Casimicrobium huifangae: one gene and its partner. The protein of the gene in region 1 interacts with the protein of each later gene in a pairwise test. Links are inferred from orthologs where the notes say so. Each region holds a gene or a part of one and is shown on either strand. Other genes may lie near its edges. The genes, in order: recR and recO.

The links.
Region 2: the proteins of recR (region 1) and recO interact in binary tests that used the Escherichia coli proteins (3 or more experiments, as listed by UniProt). The link is inferred for Casimicrobium huifangae from one-to-one orthologs.

What each region holds. Positions count from the first base shown.
Region 1 is NZ_CP041352.1:1,125,451-1,136,822, forward strand. The notes cover bases 3,846-6,596. They hold recR (recombination mediator RecR), read left to right. Parts: upstream 3,846-4,801; coding sequence 4,802-5,392; downstream 5,393-6,596. Other genes in these bases: dnaX (DNA polymerase III subunit gamma/tau), read left to right, coding at 3,846-4,086; FKL89_RS05235 (YbaB/EbfC family nucleoid-associated protein), read left to right, coding at 4,186-4,512; FKL89_RS05245 (hypothetical protein), read left to right, coding at 5,389-5,910; rsmA (16S rRNA (adenine(1518)-N(6)/adenine(1519)-N(6))-dimethyltransferase RsmA), read right to left, coding at 6,034-6,596. Outside these bases: FKL89_RS05215 (2'-5' RNA ligase family protein), read left to right, coding at 88-525; membrane-bound lytic murein transglycosylase MltF, read right to left, coding at 563-1,963; more of dnaX, read left to right, coding at 2,350-3,845; more of rsmA, read right to left, coding at 6,597-6,867; FKL89_RS05255 (heme-dependent oxidative N-demethylase subunit alpha family protein), read right to left, coding at 7,039-7,974; FKL89_RS05260 (3'-5' exonuclease), read right to left, coding at 7,959-8,741; cysteine synthase CysM, read right to left, coding at 8,823-9,731; FKL89_RS05270 (ComEA family DNA-binding protein), read right to left, coding at 9,906-10,682; alr (alanine racemase), read right to left, coding at 10,859-11,372. UniProt on the Escherichia coli protein: May play a role in DNA repair. It seems to be involved in an RecBC-independent recombinational process of DNA repair. It may act with RecF and RecO.
Region 2 is NZ_CP041352.1:1,663,283-1,674,841, forward strand. What follows is about bases 8,622-11,559. They hold recO (DNA repair protein RecO), read left to right. Parts: upstream 8,622-9,651; coding sequence 9,652-10,467; downstream 10,468-11,559. Other genes in these bases: era (GTPase Era), read left to right, coding at 8,622-9,464; acpS (holo-ACP synthase), read left to right, coding at 10,464-10,883; nagZ (beta-N-acetylhexosaminidase), read left to right, coding at 10,956-11,559. Also shown: FKL89_RS07615 (asparaginase), read left to right, coding at 1-427; RNA polymerase sigma factor RpoE, read left to right, coding at 549-1,157; FKL89_RS07625 (RseA family anti-sigma factor), read left to right, coding at 1,160-1,768; FKL89_RS07630 (MucB/RseB C-terminal domain-containing protein), read left to right, coding at 1,784-2,881; FKL89_RS07635 (Do family serine endopeptidase), read left to right, coding at 3,003-4,553; lepA (translation elongation factor 4), read left to right, coding at 4,673-6,466; lepB (signal peptidase I), read left to right, coding at 6,626-7,516; FKL89_RS07650 (DUF4845 domain-containing protein), read left to right, coding at 7,520-7,909; rnc (ribonuclease III), read left to right, coding at 7,910-8,569; more of era, read left to right, coding at 8,571-8,621. UniProt on the Escherichia coli protein: Involved in DNA repair and RecF pathway recombination.

The DNA of each region.
Region 1 (11,372 bases):
TACGCCATTCGACCGGATGAACGAGCCGCGGAGTCGTCGATAGCGACAGCACTGTCGCTGAGGGAGCGGCATGGACTGCGAGGCAGGGTGTACCGCACCGACCGGCTCCACTTGACCTTGTGCACGTTTTACGAAGGCAAGACCCTACCTGCAGGGCTGATCGAACTTGCGAAACGCGCCGGCGATGCAATACAGGCACGGCCATTCGTAATTTCTCTTGACACGGCATTGAGCTTTGCTAGCAAACCTGTTGACCGGCCGCTGGTGTTGTCAGGTGTACGCGGAACGGTGGAATTGATCGGTTTCAGGCAGACAATTTTGCGCGACGCGATACGTGAGCACTTCCTTGGCGCGCTGCTGCAAGACCAATTTGTACCGCACATGACTGTTCTGTATGACGACCGGCTGGTGCGCCCGGAGTCAGTTGAACCGATAAGCTGGACTGCCACCGAACTGTTGTTGATTCACAGTCACGTTGGATTGACGCGACATGATGTGCTCGCCCGATGGCAGTTTGGCATGTAGTGAACTCAACAGGTGGCTACAGCTATTGTTCTGTCTTTTATCCGGCCCGCAACTTGGGCTGATAAGGTGGTTCCAACCGCAGCAGTACGTCGTAATAAGCACGCACGGATTCCACGTAGTCGACCGGCATGTTGCAGCGGCAGGGGCCCAGCTTGAACTGGGCGGCGACATCGGGCTTGGCAAGCATCGGCAGGTGGCGGCGCACGTCGGGCCACATGTCCGGGTTCTTCTTTGCGCGCTGGGTCAGGATACGGGCGTTTTCGATGTGACCGAGGCCGATGTTGTAGGCCGCCAGCGCCAGCCAGGTTTTGTCCGGCTCCTGGATGCGCGCAGCAAGGCCGTCGCGCTTGAGTTCCGAGAGATAGCGGGCACCACCGAGAATTGATGATCGCGGGTCGAGCCGGTCAACGTTGTAGCGCTTCGCGGTGTCCTCGGTGAACTGCATGATGCCACGGACACCGGTGGGCGACGTTGCATCCGCGTTCCAGTGTGATTCCTGATACGACACCGCAGCCAGTAACCGCCATTCGATGCCATACGTCTCCTGCGCCTGCTGGAACCACATGCGATAGCGTGGCAACACCGAGTTCACCCGTTCGCTGAAGATGTCGATGTCCATCGGCGACACCCGTTGCGGGAATCCAAAGTAGCGGTCAAGCACCCGCGCAATTTGCCCGTCACGCGTGATGCGTGTGAGAAATGCCTCGGCCTCGTCGCGCAGCTTCATGTCCTTGTGTGCAAACAGCCAGACGCGCGATAGCGCCGGCTGAACAGTGAATGCGCGTTGCGCATCGTAGTGGAAATGCCGGCTCGCGTTGAAGGTGTCCTCCTCGACGATGGCGTACTGCACGTCATCATCACCAACGGCCGCGATCAGGGCCTCGTCGTCGTGGCGCTCGTCTTCGACAAAGGTGATGCCAGCGTTGCGGCGACGGATTTCCGCCATCTGCGGGTGCGAAAAAATCCGCGAGCTGACCACCACGCGTTTTGGCAGCAGTTCGGCAAACGACTTGGGGGTGAACTTCTGCGGCGAATTGAGCAGCACCCAACCGCTCTCCTGGTAGCGCGCCCTGGTCGCGACCTCGGTGGCGCTCATGCCATCGGCCGAAACTCCCATCGTTACCACGTCAATCTCGCCGCGCATGAGCGCCAGCCGTGCTGCGTCGGGCGTGGGGTAGGTCTTCAGCGCAATCGAGCGGTGTTGCGTTTGTGCAAATGCACTGATCAGGTCGTATTCGAGCCCGGCAGCCTCGCCATTCGGGTCAACGTAATAGATCGTTGGATGCACCATCACACCAGCGCGCAGGGCATTGGGGTCGGCTGGCGTGCGCAGGCTGCCGCTCAGCGGCCGCGTCTCGGCCCAGTTCACCAGCTTGAACGGCAGCACCAGCGCAGCAGCAGCAGCCAGGACGGCCAGAATGATGCGGAAAAAGGACATGTCTCGTGTACGAACTTCCCGTTGCGCACTCGACGCGTGGCCCGCGAGTATAGGGGCTGGCAATCGGTACGTGCGGCTTGCAAAATCTCCGGGCAACTATAATTGGAGGTGGTGGGTCGCCCCGCATGTTCAAGCCGTGAATCTGGTCAGGTCCGGAAGGAAGCAGCCACAGCGGTGTAGGCAGTGCCGGGGGAACGGCTCACCACCTCTTTCTCCGGCGTCCGCATACGGGCGGATTGCGGCGTTGAATTTTTGGCGGGCCACTCGCCTATCGCGTCAGATATGTCTCGTGTCCCGCCAAAAATTCGCCTTGCACTCCATCCCGTCTGCGAACGCTGACATTTGGTTCGATCAGCTCTCCCCGCACGTTTGGAGCCAGTAGCCAAGTGTCCGCCTCTCTCGCCCTAGCCCGCAAATATCGCCCGCGCAATTTCTCCGAGTTGATGGGGCAGGAGCACGTGGTGCGCGCGCTGTCGCATGCACTGGAAACCGGGCGGCTGCATCAGGCGTATCTGCTCACCGGCACGCGCGGCGTGGGCAAGACGACCATCGCGCGGATCCTTGCGAAAACTCTGAATTGCGAAACTGGCGTTACTGCGACGCCTTGTGGCGTCTGCCAGACTTGCCAGGACATCGATGCCGGACGCTTTCCCGATCTCATCGAGCTTGATGCTGCGTCGAACACCGGCGTCGACAACATGCGCGAGATCATCGACAACGCGCGTTATGCGCCCACGGCCGGCCGCTACAAGGTGTACCTGATTGACGAGGTGCACATGCTGTCCAAGAGCGCCTTCAACTCAATGCTGAAGACGCTGGAAGAGCCGCCGGAGCACGTCAAGTTTGTACTGGCGACGACGGACCCACAGAAGATCCCGGTGACGGTGCTGTCGCGCTGTCTGCAGTTCGCGCTGAAGCAGTTCCCGCCCGAACGTGTGGCGGAGCAGTTGCACAAGGTGCTCTCGGCTGAGCAGGTGCCGTTTGACGCGCCCGCTTTGCGCCTGATCGGTGAGGCAGCGCAGGGCTCAATGCGCGATGCGCTCTCAATCACAGACCAGGCCATTGCGTTCGGGCACGGCAAGGTAGACGAGCAGCAGGTGCGCCAGATGCTCGGCAACGTGGATCGCGATTTTGTGTGGCGTGTGCTGGATGCCGTCGTTGCGCGCGACGCGGCGGCGCTAAACGCCGAGGTCGAGCGCTGCTTCGAGCACGGGCTCGCAGCGGACGACGCGCTGGCCCAGCTCGCCCGTGCGTTGCAGCGCATCGCCCTCGCGCAACCGGTACAGGCGAGCGTGGATGCGGCTGACCCGGATGCCGCGCAAATTCAGCGCCTTTCGCAAGCTTTGAGCGCGGAAGAAGTGCAGCTCTACTACCAGATCGCGCTGCACGGTCGCGACGATCTGCGCCTTGCACCCGACGAGCAGACGGCGCTGATGATGACGTTCTTGCGCTTGCTGGCGTTTGCGCCGTCGAATGGTGCGGAGCCCGTGCGCGAGGCGACGCCGGCAAATGTTGCACGGACCGAAACTCCCCTCGCCCCTCGTGGGAGAGGGGTTGCGGGAGAGGGGGCTGGTGCTTCGCCTTATCCAGCGTCGCACGCCTCGGCGCCGTCCCCCTCTCCCCAACCCTCCCCCACCGGCGGGGAGGGAGTAACGCGCACCGTCGACGCAACCCAGGCTTCCGCTCAAGTGACGTCGACAGGCTCTCCCATCCCGTCGGGCAGCGACGCCGCGCCTCGGCGCGACTTCGACGGTGACTGGCTCAAGCTGGTGAGCCTGCTGCCACTTGCTGCGATGGCGCGCGAGCTGGCGCGGCACAGCGTGCTGGCGAGCTGGGACAAGGGCCTGTTCAAGCTCGCATTGCCACAGGACAAGCGGCCTCTGGCGACGCAGAAGGAGCGCCTCGCTGGCACGCTCAGCGAGTATTTCGGCCGCGCCGTGAAGATCGAAATCGAATTGACGGACAACGTCGGCGAATCGGTCGCGGTGCGTGACAACCGTGTGCGTGACGAAAAGCAGGCCGCCGCCGAGGCCGCCTTCATGGCGGACCCGGCGGTGCAGGTGCTGCTCAGCGAAGGCGGCGGCCGCGTGCGCGCGGGTAGCATTCAGGCTACTGAGTCATGACGAGTGACGAGTGACGAAAAGCAGAGGTGGCGTCATCGCATTTCAGATGCACCTTTCGTCACTCGTCATTGCTAACTCGTCCTTTTTTCGGAGAAACAAATGCTAGGTAAAGGTGGAATGGCTGGCCTCATGCAGCAGGCGCAGCGCATGCAGGAAAACCTGAAAAAGGCGCAGGAAGAAATCCAGCGCATGGAAGTTGAGGGCCAGGCTGGTGCTGGCATGGTCAAGATCACCATGACCGGCAAGCACGACTGCAAGCGTGTGCAGATTGATGCCGGCGTGATGGATGACAAGGAAATGCTCGAAGATCTGATCACCGCCGCCATCAATGATGCCGCGAAAAAGATTGAACAAGTTTCCTCGGAGAAGATGGGCTCGCTCGCCGGTGGCATGGGGCTGCCGCCGGGCATGAAGTTGCCGTTCTAGACGGCAGGACGACGCTCGCCATGCTCGCCAGGACGTCGCGCGCTTCGCTTGCTAGGACGACGGCCAACGCTTCGCTTGGCCTAAGACGCGAGCACGGGGCGACATGCGGTCGGTTTTTCGGCCATCCAAGTCAAACAGCCAGCGGTCCAACTTTCGTGACCAATCCCTCCGCAACTGACGGGGCTAGCGGCAAACCTTGGCGTCCTAGGCCGAAGGCCGACGTCCTAGCAAGCGAAGCGCGCGCCGTCCTAGGGCGCGGCGCGCCCGTCGTCCTGCGCGCGGAGCGCGCATGAGTGCTCCTGTTTCGTTCAAGGCGCTCATCGACGCGCTGAAAGCCTTGCCCGGTATCGGCCCGCGGGCGGCACAGCGCATTGCATTTGAGCTGGTGCAGCACAAGCGCGACGCCGCGCTGAGGCTAGCGAAAGCGCTGGAAGGCGCGCTCGACAAGCTGGGCCATTGCGAGCGCTGCAACACGCTGTCGGAAACGCCGGTGTGCGCGGTCTGCGCCTCGTCACGGCGCGACGCCTCGCTGCTGTGCGTCGTCGAAACCCCAGCCGACCAGATCACGCTGGAGCAGAGCGGCGCCTTCAGCGGGCTCTACTTCGTGCTGCTCGGCCGCCTATCGCCGCTCGATGGCGTCGGCCCCGGCCAGATTCATCTCGAAAAGCTGGTCAACCGCGCCACCGACGGCACGGTCAAGGAAGTCATCCTCGCCACCAACTTCACCAACGAAGGCGAAGTCACCGCGCACGTCATCACCGAACTGCTCGAAGGCCAGGGCGTCAAGGTGTCGCGGCTGGCGCGCGGTATTCCGATTGGCAGCGAGCTGGAGTATGTGGATGCGGCGACGGTGGCGCAGGCGGTGAGGGAGAGGCGGTGAAACTTGCCCTACTGAAGGGCCTGCTTCCAGGCCTGGTTGTTTCACTAGTCTTCGCTACTTGGCTATTTTTCCGAACGGAGCAGTTTCGAGAGGGGCTTGTTTTCTCTTCACTGATGGGCGTTAGTTCATTCGCCGCACACAGCGTGGTCGCTGTAGTTTCTGTGGTGATAATTTGCAACACGCGCGCCACCAACACAGGTGCCGCACTGCGAATATCCATCGCACTTTGCACAGCGGTTGCGACAGCGCTTTTCTGCCTAGTGGTGTATTCGTGGGCACGATCGCTTGCCACCGATGCTGGGGCGACAAGGCTTCCCGTAAGCGCCGAAGAAGTTCGCTTTCTCAGTGCCACGGACTACCGTGTCGCGACGATTGCCTTGTGGTGCGGCGTGTTTGGTTCGCTGGCTTCAAGCACCTTCACTTCTGGCCAGGTTCGGCGTGATCTAGCTTGGTTCTTGGGGGGCGTTCTTTCGCTTGTTGCGCTGGCTGCGGTGCTAGTAACAGTGATGACCTCCTAGAGTCGTAGGGTGCCACGCGGTGTTCCGGAGAGGCGAAGCGCGTCAGGAGTCCTGCACCAGTCCGCCGCAGGCGCGCTCCAAAACGTTGGTTCGATGAACAAATACCTTGACGCGCTGCGCTGCTCAGGGCGACGACCCTTCACGCCAGTCACTGATCGCAACGAACTCGGCGGTCGATAAATCCTCTGCGCGGGCCGTTGGTTCGATACCGATGGCAGTCCACGCGTCGGCACTGACCCACGCGGCGAGACTCTTGCGGATCATCTTGCGTCGTTGGGTGAAGGCGGCGGTGACGATCTGCGCGAAGCGGGTTTCGTTGTTCGGTCGTAGCCTCTTACTGCCGAGCGGCGTGAGGCGAACGATCGACGAATCCACCGCCGGAATCGGGCGGAATGCGCCGGGTGGCACGTCGAAGCACTTTTCCACGCGATAGCGGTATTGCAGCATCACCGACAGCCGTCCGCGCTCGCCGCTGCCTTCGCTCGCCGCCATGCGGTCCACCACTTCCTTCTGCAGCATGAATGTCATGTCGCTGATGCGATCCTCAAACTCGCAAAGGCGAAACAGGATGGGTGTGGAGATGTTGTACGGCAGGTTACCCACCACACGCAGCTTCGCGTCCGCTGCCAGCGTTGCGAAATCGAATTCGAGCGCATCAGCCTCGTGTACGCGCAAACGGTCCCTCGGGAATTCGGCGGTGAGGCGGGCGACGAGGTCGCGGTCTATTTCCACCACGTCAAGGCTCGCCGCTTGTCCCGTGGCGCAGTGTGCATCCATCGCGGCCAGCAGTTCACGCGTCAGCGCCGCCTGACCGGGCCCGATCTCGACGATGCGCTGCTCGGGGCGCGGGTCGATGGCATCGACAATGCGCAGGATGTAGTGGCGATCCACCAGAAAGTTTTGCCCGAAGCGCTTGCGGGCCCGGTGGGGGGCGGTGGGTGCTTTGGTGTCACGCATGGCAGCAATCCGTGGCGGATGGCGCCGCATGTTCGAAAGCCTCTCCTGCAAAGCAGGGGAGGTGGCGCGCAGCGCCGGAGGGGTAACGTGCCAAGCCAACGCAAATGACCCCTCTGTCAGCTGCGCCGACATCTCCCCTGCCGCGCAGGGGAGACATGCATTGATAAGGATTCATGCGAGTTGGTCCAGTTCCGCCAGCACTCGAGGCAGCGCGTCGGTCATACCCCGATAGGCAACGATAGCCGGCGTCATCGAGCGCAGTGAGGCGGCAAGCTCTGCCGCACGGCCCGGTGCGGCCCGCAGCACGTGGAGCAGCGGGCTCATCAGCAGGCGGATGAAGAACACGGCACGTTCGAACTGCGGCAGCGGCCACGTTGTCTGCCGTTCGATGCGGAAGTACAGCCGCGGCAGCAATGGGGCAGGATCAGCAAGCGCTTCGCGCCACCACGCCGCGTTGTTCTCGGGGTGCTGGTCAAGGGCCGGATTCGGCACGATCAGCCAGACGTGGCGCAGCATTGGCTGCTTCATGAAGGCCATCGCCATCAGGTTCGGCCCGGCGGCCTGCAGCATCGCGTTGTCCGCCACCGGCTGGTGAATCGCCATGAAATCGAGACTCAGCTTCTCGCGCGGGTCCCAGCGGGAGGGGAAGCAGACGGAGAGGAATTCGGTGCGCAGGCTGCCGTCGGTCGCCTTTAGGATGACGAAGTCTTCCTGCAGCGAGAGCGCCGCGTCTGTTCCCCTCTCCCCTCGTGGGAGAGGGGCTGGGGGAGAGGGGGTGCGGTGAGCTGGAGTCACCGTTACTGGGACGCCGCCGTCCCCCTCTCCCCGACCCTCCCCCACCGGGGGGGAGGGGGCCAATCCCCTAATCGCTTCGAGTACGTCTTCGTTCGCGTCACCCACTGCTGCGCGATCGCCATGTGCCGCGATGACCTTGGCACGTTCGCGTTGATACACGTCGAACAGTTCGTCACGAATCAGAAGCGCAGGCGATGCCGCATCCAGTTTTTCCAGATTTGGACGCATGCGGAACGGCACCTGTACTGGCCACGGCATGCGTGTGGCGGGCGTGAGCCAATCGATGGTTCCAGTGCTCACGTCGTCGGCCACGCAGCGAGATATTCCTGCCAGTGATCGCCGGGTGTGGTGCCGAGCTTGTCGCGCAGCAGCTTCAGCTCGGCGTCGTATTCATCGCGCGTCAGCTCGCCGCGCATGGCGAGGAAGCGCAGGAACAGCAGGTAGGTATTGGCCGCGTCGGTCTCGCAATAGGCGCGAATTTCCGCGATCTCGCCACGCTGATATGCCGGCCACACCTGGCTACCGTCCATGCCGAGCTTGCCGGGGAAGCCACAGAGCTTGGCCATCGTGTCGAGCGGTGCGTTGGCGCGCGCCTGATACATGGCGAGGAAGTCCATCAGGTCGAGATGGCGCTCCTTGTAGCGGTTCAGGTAGTGATCGAAATTGAACGCGCGGTCGTTGGCGCCAGTTTCCAGAAAGCGCGACGCGGTGACGCCGGTGATCAGACCGCGCTGCATCAGCACCGGCAGATCGAAGCCACCGCCGTTCCAGCTCACCAGTTGTGGCGTCTTGCGTTCAATCAGCTCAAAGAATTTCTGGATGATGGTGGGTTCATCGTCGCTTGCCTCACCCAGCGTCCAAACAGCGATCTTGTCGGAGCCCTCGCGCATCACGCAGGAGATGGCGCAGACGCGCTGCAGGTGATGCGGCAGAAACTCGCTGCCGTTTTTCTGCCGCTGCTGCGCGAACGCCCAGAGCCCGACCTCGTCATCGCTCAGGCTGGTGGGCAGGTCATGCAGACGACGTATTCCGTTGATATCCGGAATGGATTCGATGTCGAAGACTAGCGTTGGGAGCATACGAGCATTGTAGGAGCGGCTTGCCAGAGAGCCTCCCCTGCGAAGTAGGGGAGGTGCCGCGAAGCGGCGGAGGGGTTGCGCCTAACCCGGAAACACGCCCGTAGACAGGTAACGGTCACCGCGATCACACACAATGAAAACAAAGGTTGCGTTCTCCACGCCCTTCGCCAGTCGCAGCGTGATCGCCAGCGCGCCTGCGGCGCTGATGCCGCAAAAGATGCCTTCTTCCACCGCCATGCGGCGTGCCATTTCCTCGGCGTCAGCCTGCGACACCTCCTCGACGCGATCCACGCGCGCCTGCTTGAAGATCGCCGGGCGGTACGCCTCAGGCCATTTGCGGATGCCAGCAATGCTGGAGCCATCGGTCGGCTGCGCGCCGACGATCACGATATTCTCGTTCTGCTCTTTCAGGTAATTCGAGATACCGGTGATGGTGCCGGTGGTGCCCATCGCACTCACGAAGTGCGTGATACGACCTGCCGTCTGCTGCCAAATCTCGGGGCCGGTGCCGGTGTAGTGAGCCAGCGGGTTGTCGGGGTTGGCGAACTGGTCCAGCACCAGTCCCTTGCCCTGCTGCTGCATTTCAACGGCGAGATCACGGGCACCTTCGATGCCTTTCTCTTTCGACACCAGGATCAGCTCGGCGCCATAGGCCTTCATCGCCTGACGTCGCTCCAGTGACTGATTCTCCGGCATGATCAGCACCATCTTGTAGCCGCGCATCGCCGCGACCATCGCGAGCGCGATGCCGGTGTTGCCGGACGTCGCCTCAATCAGCGTGTCGCCGGGCTTGATGGTGCCGCGCTTCTCTGCCTGCACGATCATCGAATACGCCGGTCGGTCCTTCACGCTGCCGGCGGGGTTGTTGCCCTCCAGCTTGCCAAGGATCACCGTGCTATCCGGAACGCCGAACAGCTTTGGCAGCCGTTGCAGGCGGACGAGCGGCGTGTTGCCGATGGTGGTGTCGATGGTGGGGTAGGGCTGGTGCATGACGAATGACGAATGACGGATGACGAGTGACGAAGATCAAGGATCAAAGACGCATGGCTGACGGTGGCGATGCGATTCGTCACTCGTCATTCGTCTTTCGTCCTCGGTTTCATGGATTATCCCGCGCCAAAGAAAAACCCCGCCGCAGCGGGGTTTTTTAGCAAGAGCGAAGGATTACTTCTTCGGCTCGTCTTTTTTGGCTTCAGCCTTCGGAGCGTCGGCTTTCGGTGCATCTTTCTTGGCATCCTTGGCCGGGGCTTCTTTTGCCTTGGCAGCATCAGCCTTTTTCTTGGCTTCAGCTTCCTTCTTTGCCTTGGCAGCTTCTTCTTTCTTCTTCTTGGCTTCTTCAGCTTTGGCCTTCTTGTCGGCTTCTTTCTTGGCCTTTTCTTCGGCCTTGGCTTTCTTGTCGGCTTCTTTCTTCGCTTTGTCAGCTGCGGCTTTTTCTTCCTTGCTCATCGGCTTGGCGGCGTCTTTCTTCGGCTCTTCCTTCTTGGCGTCTGCCTTGGGAGCTTCCTTGGCGGCGGCCGGAGCGGCTGCTGCAGGAGCGGCGGCCTTGGCGTCAGCTTTCGGAGCATCTTTCTTGCCGGCATCGGCTTTCGGGGCTTCCTTGGCGCCAGCGGCAGCTTTCGGATCTTCTTTCTTGCCTGCGTCAGCTTTCGGAGCTTCTTTCTTGGCGCCGGTGTCCCAATCGATCTTGGTCGGGCCGGACGTGGCGATCTTGTCCTTCATGTCGAGGAAATTCTTGTCGCCGATGCCGTCCACCTTTTTCAGGTCGTCAGCCGACTTGAACGGGCCGTTCTTGGTGCGATAGTCAACGATCGCCTGAGCGCGAACCGGGCCGACGCCGGGGATCTTGTCCAGCTCGTCCTTGGTGGCCGTGTTGATGTTAACTGCGGCGAACGCAGCGCCTGCGAGCAGAAAGCCTGCGAGCAGAGCAAAGATCTTCTTCATGATACGAATGGTCCTCTCGTGTGAGCCCGGTGCTAGCGATCCGGGTTGACGGTTAATCAGCTGGGAAAGCGAAATCGCAGCAAAACACCGCCAGCTACAGTGCGCCGCTTAAACGCATGGATTGTAGCGGGCGTTGACAATCCTGAATTGCCGCTCTGACGCGGGCTTGCGCCGCGTCAAACAATCCGTCGCGGCACCCGGGCGGCGATCGCAGTCAGCAGTTCGTAGCCGATGGTCCCGGCGGCGTTGGCAACTTCGTCCACCGCCAGGCGGTCGCCCCAAAGTTGCACCTGGCTGCCGACGCGGGCCAGCGGCACGTCGGTGACGTCCACCGTGATCTTGTCCATCGACACCCGACCGGCGATGGGCGCGCGCTGGCCGTCCACCAACACCGGTGTGCCACTGGGCGCTTGGCGCGGGTAGCCGTCGGCGTAGCCACACGCGATGACCGCGATCCGTTCGTTGCGCTTCGCGGTGTAGGCGGCACCGTAGCCGACTCGCTCGCCAGGCTGGAGCGACTGGATGGCAATCACCTCGGTGGTCACCGTCATCGCTGCCTTGAGTTGCAGCGACATCGCGCTACGACTGGCGTGGCTGAACGGCGTGGCGCCGTAGAGCATGATGCCGGGCCGGACCCAATCCTGCTGCGCGGTGCCGGCGCTGCCGCCCGCGCCGACGCGACCGAAGTCG
Region 2 (11,559 bases), 540 kb from region 1 along the record:
GCCGCTGGTCGGGCTGGCGCGGGCGTTTGCCTGGATGACGCGCGATGAGGCGGACCCGCGCTACGGCACGGCGCCGAAAACGCTGTTCGAGGCCATGGCGGCGCACCCCGAGATGGTCTCCGGCGCCGGTCGCAACGATCTCGCGCTGGCCACCGCCGGGCGCGGCGACTGGGCCAACAAGGTGGGCGCCGACGGCGTGCAGACACTGGCCAGCCGCTCGCGTGGCATCGGCATCGCTGCCAAGGTCAGCGACGGCAACCTCAAGGCACTCATGGTCGCCTTTTGCAGCGTGCTGGAACAGCTTGGCATGCTTGATGATACGGCGAAGGCAGCGCTCGAATCGTGGTCGAGAGTGCCGATCAAGTCGATCCGTGGCATTGAAGTCGGCGCCATCGAACCCCATGTGCTGCTCAAGCGGACGGCGTAGCTGGCTGGCAGTCAGTTGCGGGCAACAATGAACTTTGCCCCGATGGGCCGGTCATTAGCGTAGACCGGTCGCGTTGGCGCTGATATCGCCCGGCAGACAGAATAAAAAAGGGAACTCGCCGATGAGCGACCGGGTGGTCGATCAGGAACTTGTTGAACGTGTACAGGCAGGTGACAAGCGTGCCTTTGACTTGCTCGTGCTCAAATACCAGCGCAAGGTGCAGCGGCTGGTGGCTCGCTTTGTGCGTGACCAGGGCGAGGTCGACGACGTGGTGCAGGAAGCGTTCATCAAGGCGTACCGCGCCCTGCCGACCTTTCGCGGCGACGCGGCGTTTTATACGTGGATTTATCGCATCGCCATCAATTGCGCCAAGAATTACCTTGCCAGCCCCGGCCGCCGCATCATCCCGCAGAGCGATCTGCTTTCCGAGGATGACGACGACGCGGAATCTTTTGACCGCAACGATGGTCTACACGATGTCGCAACCCCGGACGCCGAATACGCCAGCAAGCAGATTGCGGAAACGGTCAACCGGGCGATGGCGGCGCTGCCTGAGGATTTGCGGATGGCGGTGACGCTGCGGGAAATTGAGGGCTTGAGTTACGAAGAGATCGCAGAGGCGATGGATTGTCCGATCGGAACGGTGCGCAGCCGCATCTTCCGGGCACGGGAGGCAATCGCGACCGAACTGCGACCGTTGTTGGGAACGCGGGAAGACAGGAGATGGTAGGGATGAACGGCAACATGGAAAGCGGCTCGGGCAACACCGATCTGCCGCTGGCAACCCGGGAGCAGATTTCGCGCTGGCTCGACGGCGACATTGCGTCGCATGAAATCGAACTGGCGATGACCACGCTGGCCAAGCAGGACGGCCGCTATTGCTGGGCCGAAATGCACTTCGTCGGCGATTGCATACGAGGGCTGGAAAACACGCCGCACGGCTGTGCCGACCGCATTCGCGCCGCCATCGCTGCCGAACCTGCGATCGTGGCACCGCTGGCCCGTCAGACGCGTGAGGCACGAGAAGCCGCGGAGCACAAACAGCGCGGCGTCATGGCAGCCATGTCGTCAATGGGTCGAGGTGGCCGTGCCTGGGCGACTGCTGCTGCGGTAGCGGCGGTTGGCTTTGTTGGCACCGTGGTCTACAAGGACATGGCGGCACCCGGTACGCCGGGGGCGGTCGCTACCGGGCCATCCGCAGTGGTGGCTACGCCGGTGGCGTCCCGCCCGGTACAGGATTTTTCGGCTTATGAGCAGGCGCATCGGGAAAGTGCCGATGTCGCCAGTATGTCGCCGATGCGGCAGTACCTGCGTCCAGCCGTCATCGTTCAGGGTCAGTAAGAGGGTTTCATCGCCGTGACTGCTGTGACCGTGACGACCCTGACGTCTATTGCTGCCCGTTTCGAGCGGGCAACCCGCTTCGCAGCCCGCCGTTTCGCTCGCGTGCCAATGCTCGCGGCGGCGCTGGTGGGCAGCTCCGGCGTGACGCTGACGAGCGTCGCCTGGGCGCAAAGCGGCGGCTTGCCCTTGCCCTCGTCGCAGGCAGTGAGTTCAGTGCCCAGTGTCGGGCAAATCCTGCAACAGGCGGCGAGCGCGGCCTCGTCGCTGAATTACTCCGGCACCATCACTTACCAGCGTCGTGGCGCTGTCGAGACCTCACGTATCGTGCACCTGTTTGAAAACGGTGTCGAAATGGAACGCATCACGACGCTTGATGGGCCACCTTACGAGGTGATTCGGGTCAACGACGAGCTGACCTGTTACTTGCCGGAAGCCCGCCTGATCCGCATTGAACCTCGCACTGGGCGGCAGGGCTTCCCTTCGCTGTTGCCCAAGCAGATGGCGACGCTGGCGCAGCAGTTCACGGTAAAGAAGCTCGAAATCGAACGCGTCGCCGGGCACGACGCCCAAGTGTGGATGTTCGAGCCCAATGATGAATTCCGTTTCTGGCACAAGCTCTGGACGGAGCTGAAGACCGGCCTCTGGCTGCGGGGGCGGGTGCTCGATGAGTCGGGCAAGGTGATTGAAGAAATTACGTTCAGCGATATCCGTATTGGTGGACGAATTGATCGTGAGCAGCTGAAGCCGACGCTGGTCAACAATGTTGCAAATTGGCGGGTTGATCGCAAACTGCCGATCAACGCGGTCAAGACTGATACTGGCTGGGTAGCGAAACTGTTACCGGCTGGTTTCGTCAAGATTGGCGAGACCTTCATGCGCGCGCTGCCCGGTCGTACCGAGCCGGTGTCGCAACTGGTTTATTCCGATGGCCTGACGTCCGTGTCCGTTTATGCTGCGCCCTTGGCCGCTGGTGAATCGCCAACGCTCGGCGCCAGCGTGCAGGGTTCGCATCAGGTATTCACTCGTCAGGCGAACGACCAGTTGATCACTGCATTCGGTGATGCCCGACCGGCAGCGGTAAAGGCGATCGCCAACTCGCTTGCCCGCAAGTAGCGCCAGGCGAAATTCCGGCCAACTTCGGCTTGGGATCAGTTTGCTTCAAGCAGAACAGATTTCAGATTTTTTTCGTTCAATGTCAATGTAGCGTTCACGTAAAGTTTTCAGGAGAAAAACCGTGAAAAAGTCAGTTATCGCTTCCCTCTTGGCCGTCGGCGCACTTGGCGTGACGGTCGCTGCTTTCACCTCGCCGCATGGCGCTGCCGTCGCGCAGTCGCAGATTGTCGCGCAGAGCACTGCTGTCGCCCAGGCGCCGCAAGGACTGCCGGATTTCGTTTCGCTTTACGAGCGAAACAGCCCATCGGTGGTGTCGATCAGTGTCAGCAGCACGCCGGGTCGAAACCGCGCGCGCGGCAACGACGACAACGCAACGCCGGACCGCGACGACATGGAAGAATTTTTCCGCCGCTACTTCGGGCAAGGGCAGGGGCGCGGTGCACCCCGCAATTTCCGTCGCCAGGGCGGCGGTTCGGGGTTCATCATTTCTTCCGACGGCATGATCGTCACCAATAGTCACGTGGTCGAAGATGCTGATGAAGTGCTGGTGAAACTGACTGACAAGCGTGAGTTCAAGGCCAAGGTTCTCGGATCTGACAAGCGCTCCGACGTCGCGGTCATCAAGATTGATGCGACCGGCTTGCCAGCGGTCAAGGTGGGCAATCCGACCAACCTGAAGATCGGCGAGTGGGTGGCGGCTATCGGGCAGCCGCTTGGCTTCGAAAGCACCTTGACAACCGGCGTGGTCAGCGCCAAAGGTCGGGCCAGTCGCGGCAACGACGCGACAGGCGACCTCGTGCCGTTCATCCAGCACGATGCTGCCGTCAATCCGGGAAACTCGGGTGGTCCATTGTTCAACACGCGTGGAGAAGTGGTCGCCATCAATTCGATGATCGCGACGGTAAGCGGTGGCTTCCAGGGCATCTCGTTCGCCATCCCCATTGATTTGGCGATGGATGTGGTGGGGCAACTGCGCGCTGGCGGGTCGGTGAAGCGCGGCATGCTGGGTGTCAACATCGGGCCGGTGACACGTGATCTCGCCGATGCGTTTGGTCTCTCCAAACCGCAAGGCGCGCTTGTTGCGGGCGTAACGAAAGGCAGTGCGGCCGAGAAGGCTGGAATGAAGGAGGGCGACGTGGTCCTGAAGTTCAATGACCGCGCTGTCGAGGATTCGCGTGATCTGCCGCGCTTCGTTACTTCTGCTCGCCCCGGCACCCCTTCCAGGGTGCAGGTGTGGCGTGACGGCAAGACGGTGGAACTGAGTGTCACCCTCGATGAGTACAAGGACGCTACGCAAGTCGCATCGGTTCAGTCCAGTACCCCAGGAAAAAAGGAGCCGGCGAAGTCAGATGCCACCAGCGAAGGGCGGCTTGGTCTGATGCTGCGTCCGTTGACAGAAAAGGAGCGCGAGGCTGCGAAACTGGCGAATGGCGGCGCGGTTGTTGCCGATCTGTCCGACAAGTCAACGGCCGAGGCACTTGCCAAAGGCGACATCATCGTCGGCGTAACCCGCAAGGGCAAGTCAACTGCGGTGACCGGACCCGCGCAGCTGGCCGAGCTGATCAAAGGTGCAGAAAAGGGCTCCACGCTGGCCTTTAGGGTGAAGCGGCCGGCAGATCGTACCGGCAGCGAGTACAGCGAGTTCTTCGCGCCGGAGAAATTGCCGGAGTGAGTCCTGTCTGCCGGACATGCCGGGCAGCGCCGAAACGCTAAAATTAGCGGTTAGCCACGAAAAGGCCAACGGGATCGACCACCGAGTCGGCGCCCGGTGGCCTTTTCCATTTTTCTCGCATGCAGAACATTCGCAACTTTTCGATCATCGCGCACATCGACCACGGCAAGTCAACCCTGGCTGATCGCTTCATTCAGCGCTGCGGCGGCCTCTCGGATCGCGAGATGACCGAGCAGGTCCTTGATTCGATGGATCTCGAAAAAGAGCGTGGCATTACGATCAAGGCGCAAACGGCAGCGCTAAGCTATAAGGCGCGAGACGGTCAGATTTACAACCTCAACCTGATCGACACGCCGGGTCACGTCGACTTTTCGTACGAAGTGTCGCGTTCGCTTTCCGCGTGCGAGGGCGCTCTTCTGGTGGTTGACGCCTCGCAAGGCGTGGAAGCACAGACGGTCGCCAACTGCTACACGGCCATCGAGCTGGGCGTCGAAGTGGTGCCAGTGCTCAACAAAATTGACTTGCCGAGCGCCGACCCGGATCGCGTGAAGGAGGAAATCGAGGATGTTGTTGGTGTCGATGCCACCGACGCCGTGCCGTGTTCCGCCAAGACCGGGCAAGGGATCGATGACATCCTCGAAGCGGTCGTCGCCAAGATCCCGCCACCTACCGGCGACCCGGAAGCGCCGCTCAAGGCGCTCATTATCGATAGCTGGTTTGACAACTATGTCGGCGTTGTAATGCTGGTGCGCGTGTTTGACGGCACCCTGCGCCCGAAGGACAAGATCAGCTTCATGGCGACAGGGCGATCGCATCTGTGCGAGCAGGTCGGCGTGTTTGCACCTCGCTCGACACAGCGCGAGTCGATCTCTGCCGGGCAAGTGGGCTTCGTCATTGCCGGTATCAAGGAGCTGGATTCGGCCAAAGTGGGCGATACCATTACTCACGCCCAAAAGCCGGCAGCGACCCCACTGCCAGGTTTCAAGGAGGTCAAACCGCAGGTGTTTGCCGGTCTTTATCCGGTTGAAGCCAACCAGTACGAAGCGCTGCGCGAGGCGCTCGAGAAGTTGAAGCTTAACGACGCGTCCCTGCACTTTGAACCCGAGGTGTCGCAGGCGCTGGGCTTCGGCTTTCGCTGCGGCTTCCTGGGCCTGCTGCACATGGATGTGATCCAGGAGCGCCTGGAGCGCGAGTACGACATGGATCTTGTCACCACCGCGCCGACGGTGGTGTATCAGGTTGTGCAGCGCGACGGTACGGTGACCAACGTCGAAAATCCAGCCAAACTGCCCGATTTGTCGCGTGTTGAGGAGATCCGCGAGCCCATCATCACCGCGACAATCCTGATGCCACAGGAGTACGTCGGCCCGGTAATGACGCTTTGCAACGAGAAACGTGGTACCCAGGTCAACATGCAGTACATGGGCCGGCAGGTCATGCTCACGTACGACCTGCCAATGGCCGAAGTCGTGATGGACTTTTTTGACAAGCTGAAAAGCGTGTCGCGCGGTTATGCGTCCCTCGACTACGAATTCAAGGAGTTCCGCGCTGCCGACGTCGTCAAGCTCGACATCCTCATCAACGGCGACAAGGTGGATGCGCTATCGGTGATGGTGCATCGCGCGCAATCGGCCTACCGAGGGCGGCAGGTTGCCGCCAAGATGCGCGAATTGATTCCGCGCCAGATGTATGACGTGGCGGTGCAGGCTGCGATCGGAGCGCAGATCATCGCCCGGGAGAACGTCAAGGCCATGCGCAAGGACGTGCTCGCCAAGTGCTACGGTGGTGACATCACTCGCAAGAAGAAGCTGCTCGAAAAGCAGAAAGAAGGCAAGAAACGCATGAAGGCGGTGGGCTCAGTCGAAATTCCGCAGGAAGCCTTTCTCGCGATCCTGCAGACAGGTGACAAGTGATTGGCGCCCACCGCAGACCTTTGACGCCGCCGACAGACCTGTTGTCGCATTGCTGCCTGCGGTCGCCCTTTGTCGCGAAAAATGACAATTAATTCCTGATTCCGCACATCGAGTTGGGTATCCCGGCGTCGCGCCTTCACCGCTTTTGACCGCACAAATATGAAGTACCTCCCATCGCTCGCTCTTGCCGTACTTGTCGTCACCGCGCTGCGCGGCGTTTTCAGCGGCGCTCCCGTCAACTTTCCGCTATTGCTGTTGCTGGCTGTTGTGGTCTGCGGTATCGCCTGGGCTGCAGACAAGTTTTTCCTCGCCAAGCGCCGGACGGCTGGAGAGCAGTTGCACTGGGGGGTGGAGGTGCCTGCCTCAATCTTTACAGTGTTGCTGGTGGTATTCCTGCTGCGTTCGTTCCTGGCAGAACCGTTTCGCATTCCATCCAGTTCGATGCGGCCAGGCCTGGTGACTGGCGACTTCATTCTGGTCAACAAATTCAGCTATGGCATCCGACTGCCGGTGCTGGATAGCAAGGTAGTTGATACAGGCAGTCCGGCGCGCGGCGATGTGGCTGTGTTCAAGGCGCCACATGAGCCCGAAAAGGACTACATCAAGCGCATCATCGGTCTGCCCGGCGACACCATCGTCTACAAGGACAAGAAACTGACACTCAATGGCGAAGCAGTGCCACAGGTAGAAGATGGCACCTATAGCTACGTCGAATTTGGTCAGTTCCTGACGACCATCAAGTTCAGGGAAAAGCTTGGCACGCATGAGTACCTGATCGCACAATTTCCGCAGTTCCCGTCTTTCATCCCCAGTCAGAAGTATCCGGGCACCCCCGTCCCGACTTGCAGTGATGACGGCAATGCAGTGACGTGCAAGGTGCCGCCGGGGCACTATCTGGCGATGGGTGACAACCGCGACAACAGCCTTGACGGTCGCTACTGGGGTTTCGTTCCCGACAGTCATCTGCGCGGCAAGGCGTTCTTCATCTGGTTCAACTGGGACGACATTTCGTCGTTTGCTTTCAAGCGCGTGTTTCGCGGCATACAATAATTCGTGATTGAACTACCGATAAAGGCACCTGTGAATTTCAAGCACCAGCGTGGTCTGAGTCTGATTGGTTTCATTTTGATCGCGGCGATCGTTGCCTTCGTGATGTTCACCGCGTTCCGCTGTGTTCCGGCCTGGACAGAGTACTTTTCGCTGAAGAAAGTTTTGCAGCAGGTCGCGAACGAGTTTGGTGTTGAAGCCCAGGCACCCGCTATTCGAGCTTCGTTCGATCGGCGGGCAAGTATTGATGACCTGCCGGTCAGAGGTAAGGAGCTCGACATTCGCAAAGACAACGGGCGTATCAGCCTCTCGGTGACATACCAGCGCCAAGTTCCCGTCGCAGGCAATATGAGCCTGCTGTTTGACTTCGATGCGTCGGCTACAGGTAACCGATAGTTGAGTCTCGAAGCGTCCCTCGGCCATACCTTTCGCGAACCGCGTCTGCTGCGCGAGGCGTTGACGCATCGAAGTTTCGGCACGCCACACAATGAGCGCCTTGAATTCATCGGCGACGGCGTCCTGAACTGCACTATCGCGCTTGCCCTGTACGAAAAATTTCCAGAGTTGCCCGAGGGGCAGCTCTCGAGGATGCGTGCGAACCTGGTCAGCCAGCCAGCCTTGCACTCACTGGCGCAACGCCTGGACATTTCGCAGCATATTCGCATCGGTGAAGGTGAAGAGAAGAGCGGCGGACGAGAGCGGCCGTCCATGCTTGCCGATGCTTTGGAAGCCATTTTTGGTGCAATCCTGCTGGACTCCGGTTTTGATGCGGCGCAGGCTGCGATCAATCGCCTGTATGTAACGCGAATTGCCCAGGTGAATCCGCGCGAAGGCGGCAAGGATGCAAAAACCCGCTTGCAGGAGTTCATGCAATCCAAGCATTTGCCGTTGCCCACCTATAGCGTCGAACGTGTTGACGGCGAAGCCCACGCGCAGGTGTTCACCGTTCGCTGCAGTGTGCCCCAGGTGGATCAGGAAGCCGTTGGCCGTGGCTCGTCGAGGCGTGCGGCCGAGCAGCAGGCGGCCAATGCGGTGCTGAACAAGCTTGGAGTCTGATGTGACTGAGCCAGTGGTCCTGCGCTGCGGCCAGATCGCCGTGGTTGGCAAACCGAACGTCGGCAAGTCAACGTTGCTGAATCGTCTGGTCGGTGAAAAGGTATCCATCACCTCACGCAAGGCGCAGACCACACGCCTGCCGTTGCGTGGCATCCTGACTACTGCGACTGCACAGTTCGTTTTTGTCGACACTCCCGGTTTCCAGACCAAGCACGGTGGCGAGATGAACAAGCGCCTCAACGGTAGCGTTCGTCGTACGCTGGAAGAGGTGGATGTCGTGCTTTGGGTGTGGGACGCCACGCGCCTCTCGGCCGCCGATCGCGCCGTGCTTGAGTTGATCCCGGCAAAAACGCCGGTGATCGCAGTGCCCAACAAAGTCGATCTGCTCAAGGATCGTGCCGCGTTGGCAGCTGCGGTGATGGAACTGTCGGCAGTCCGTGAGTTCGCGGCTGTAGTGCCAGTGGCGGCCAGCAAAGGAACGCAGACCGACGCCTTGCTTGCCGAGATCGAGAAACTGCTTCCCGTCGGCGAACCAATGTTTGATGCCGACGACTTGACTGACAAGCCGGAGCGCTTTCTCGCCGCCGAAATCATCCGCGAGAAAATCTTTCGTCTCACCGGCGACGAACTGCCCTATCGCGCGGCGGTAATGATTGACAAGTTTGAGCATGAAGGCAATCTTCGCCGCATCTTCGCTGCGATCCTGGTGGACAAGTCGTCGCAACGGCCAATCCTGATCGGTGCCGGCGGCGAAGTGTTGAAGCGCATTGGCACCGAAGCGCGTCTTGACATGCAGAAACTCTTTGGCGGACCGGTCTACCTTGAGCTTTTTGTCAAGATCAAGAGTGGCTGGTCGGAGAACGCGGCAGTGCTGCGCGATCTGGGTATTACTTAGCGGCGTCGCCGCAGGACGAAAGACGAAGGACGAATGACGACCAACGTGCAACGATTTTCTGTCGCCGCGAAGTTGGCCCAAAGGTTGTTGCTTTGTTCGCACTGCGGGGAGCGGATTCCACGCAGACGCAGCACCCCCTCGTCATTCGTCTTTCGTCGTTCGTCCTGTCAAGCGCAAAGCGCTTGACATGGCCGTTCAGGCGAAAAAATCCACCCCGCAGCGCGCATTCGTGCTGCACAGTTACGCTTATTCCGAATCCAGCCTGATTGTCGATCTCTTCACGCTCGACAATGGTCGCATGGCGGCGATTGCCAAGGGGGCCAAGCGGCCGGCATCGAATCTGCGTGGTGCCTTGTTGTCGCTTCAGCCGCTGGAGGTTGTTTTCAGTGGTCGCGGCGAGGTGAAAACACTGACCCAGGCACAGTGGTTGCCGGGCCAGCCGTGGTTGACTGGTCGGGCGCTGATGTGCGGCATGTACCTCAACGAACTCGTGATCAAACTGCTGCCGCGCGAAGACCCGCACCCCCAGTTGTTTGAATCGTATGCCGCGACCCTGCTTACTCTGGCCGCCAGCGACGAGCACAGTGCGATCCTGCGCGAATTTGAAGTCAGCTTGTTGATCGAAATGGGCTACGGTCTGGAGCTTACGCACGATGTGCGTACCGGTCAGCCGTTGAAGCCGGACGCGCTCTATCGGTACGACCCGATGTCAGGCCCGGCCGAGCAGGGCATCGGTGCCCTGGTCAGTGGTGCCGCGTTGCTTGCACTTGCCTGCGGCCGCTTTGAAAACAATGCCATTGCGGCTGAGGCGCGTGACTTCGTGCGCAACATCATCAATTTTCATCTGGAGCGTCGCACGGTGCGCTCTTCCGGAGTGATGCACGATCTGCACCAGCTCTCCGAGCGACTGGACGCGAAGCCCGCCCGCAAGGCCGGTGCATCACACCGGGCCACCAGCGACGTTGGCGGTGCGGCCACAGCCGTCGCAGAAGGCGCGTCATGATTCTTGGCATCGGCACCGACATCGTCTCGATTGCCCGTATTCGTGACGCTCTCGACCGTCACGGCGCTCAGTTCGCGCAGCGGATATTGAGTGACGCCGAGCTGCTCGTCCTGAATGACATCAAGGACCCTGCGCCCTGGCTGGCCAAACGTTGGGCAGCAAAAGAGGCATTCGGCAAGGCTGCGGGGATTGGGGTGCGCGCGCCGCTGACGCTGGCCGGTATTGGTATCGGCCACGATGATGCCGGACGTCCTTTGTTCGAACTGAGTAAGACTGTCGCTGTGCACCTGAAAGGGCTCGGCGTCGAGCACACTCATCTTACCCTCTCTGACGAGCGGGACTACGCAGTAGCCTTCGTTGTGTTCGAAGGAAACGTGCCGAGCCACCGCCGGTACGGTGAGACCCGCTTGCCCTGATTGTTTCGACTGCACCTTCCGACCATGCCACGCCAATCTTCAGCCGTTCCGAAATCACTTCTCGGCCCCATCATGACGTCCATCGAGGGTACTGAGCTCACCGCCGAAGACCGCGAAGTGTTGCGCCATCCGCTGATCGGTGGTGTCATTTACTTCGCTCGCAACTTCGTCGACAAAGCTCAGCTCGCGGCGCTTTCCGCGGACATCAAATCGCTGCGCGATCCGGCACTGGTGATTGCGGTTGACCAGGAGGGTGGGCGTGTGCAGCGCTTCCGCGATGGTTTCACCGAGATCCCGCCGATGCGCTCACTGGGGGACCTGTGGACGACGCACGCACCCTCGGCCCGCGCCCGCGCGTTCGAGTTGGGCTTCACCATCGGCCACGAGCTGGGCGACGTTGGCGTTGACTTCAGTTTTGCGCCGGTGCTCGACCTCGACTATGGCGAATCCACAGTGATTGGTCATCGGGCTTTTCATCGTGATCCGATCGCGGTGTCCGCGCTGGCCACGGCGCTGATGCAAGGCTTGCGGGCCGAGGGCATGGCGGCTGTCGGGAAGCACTTTCCGGGGCATGGTTTCGTCAAAGGTGACACGCACTGGGAACGACCGACCGACGAGCGCACCTACGAACAGGTGGAGGCGGCGGATCTGATTCCGTTCCGCGAACTTGTTGCCG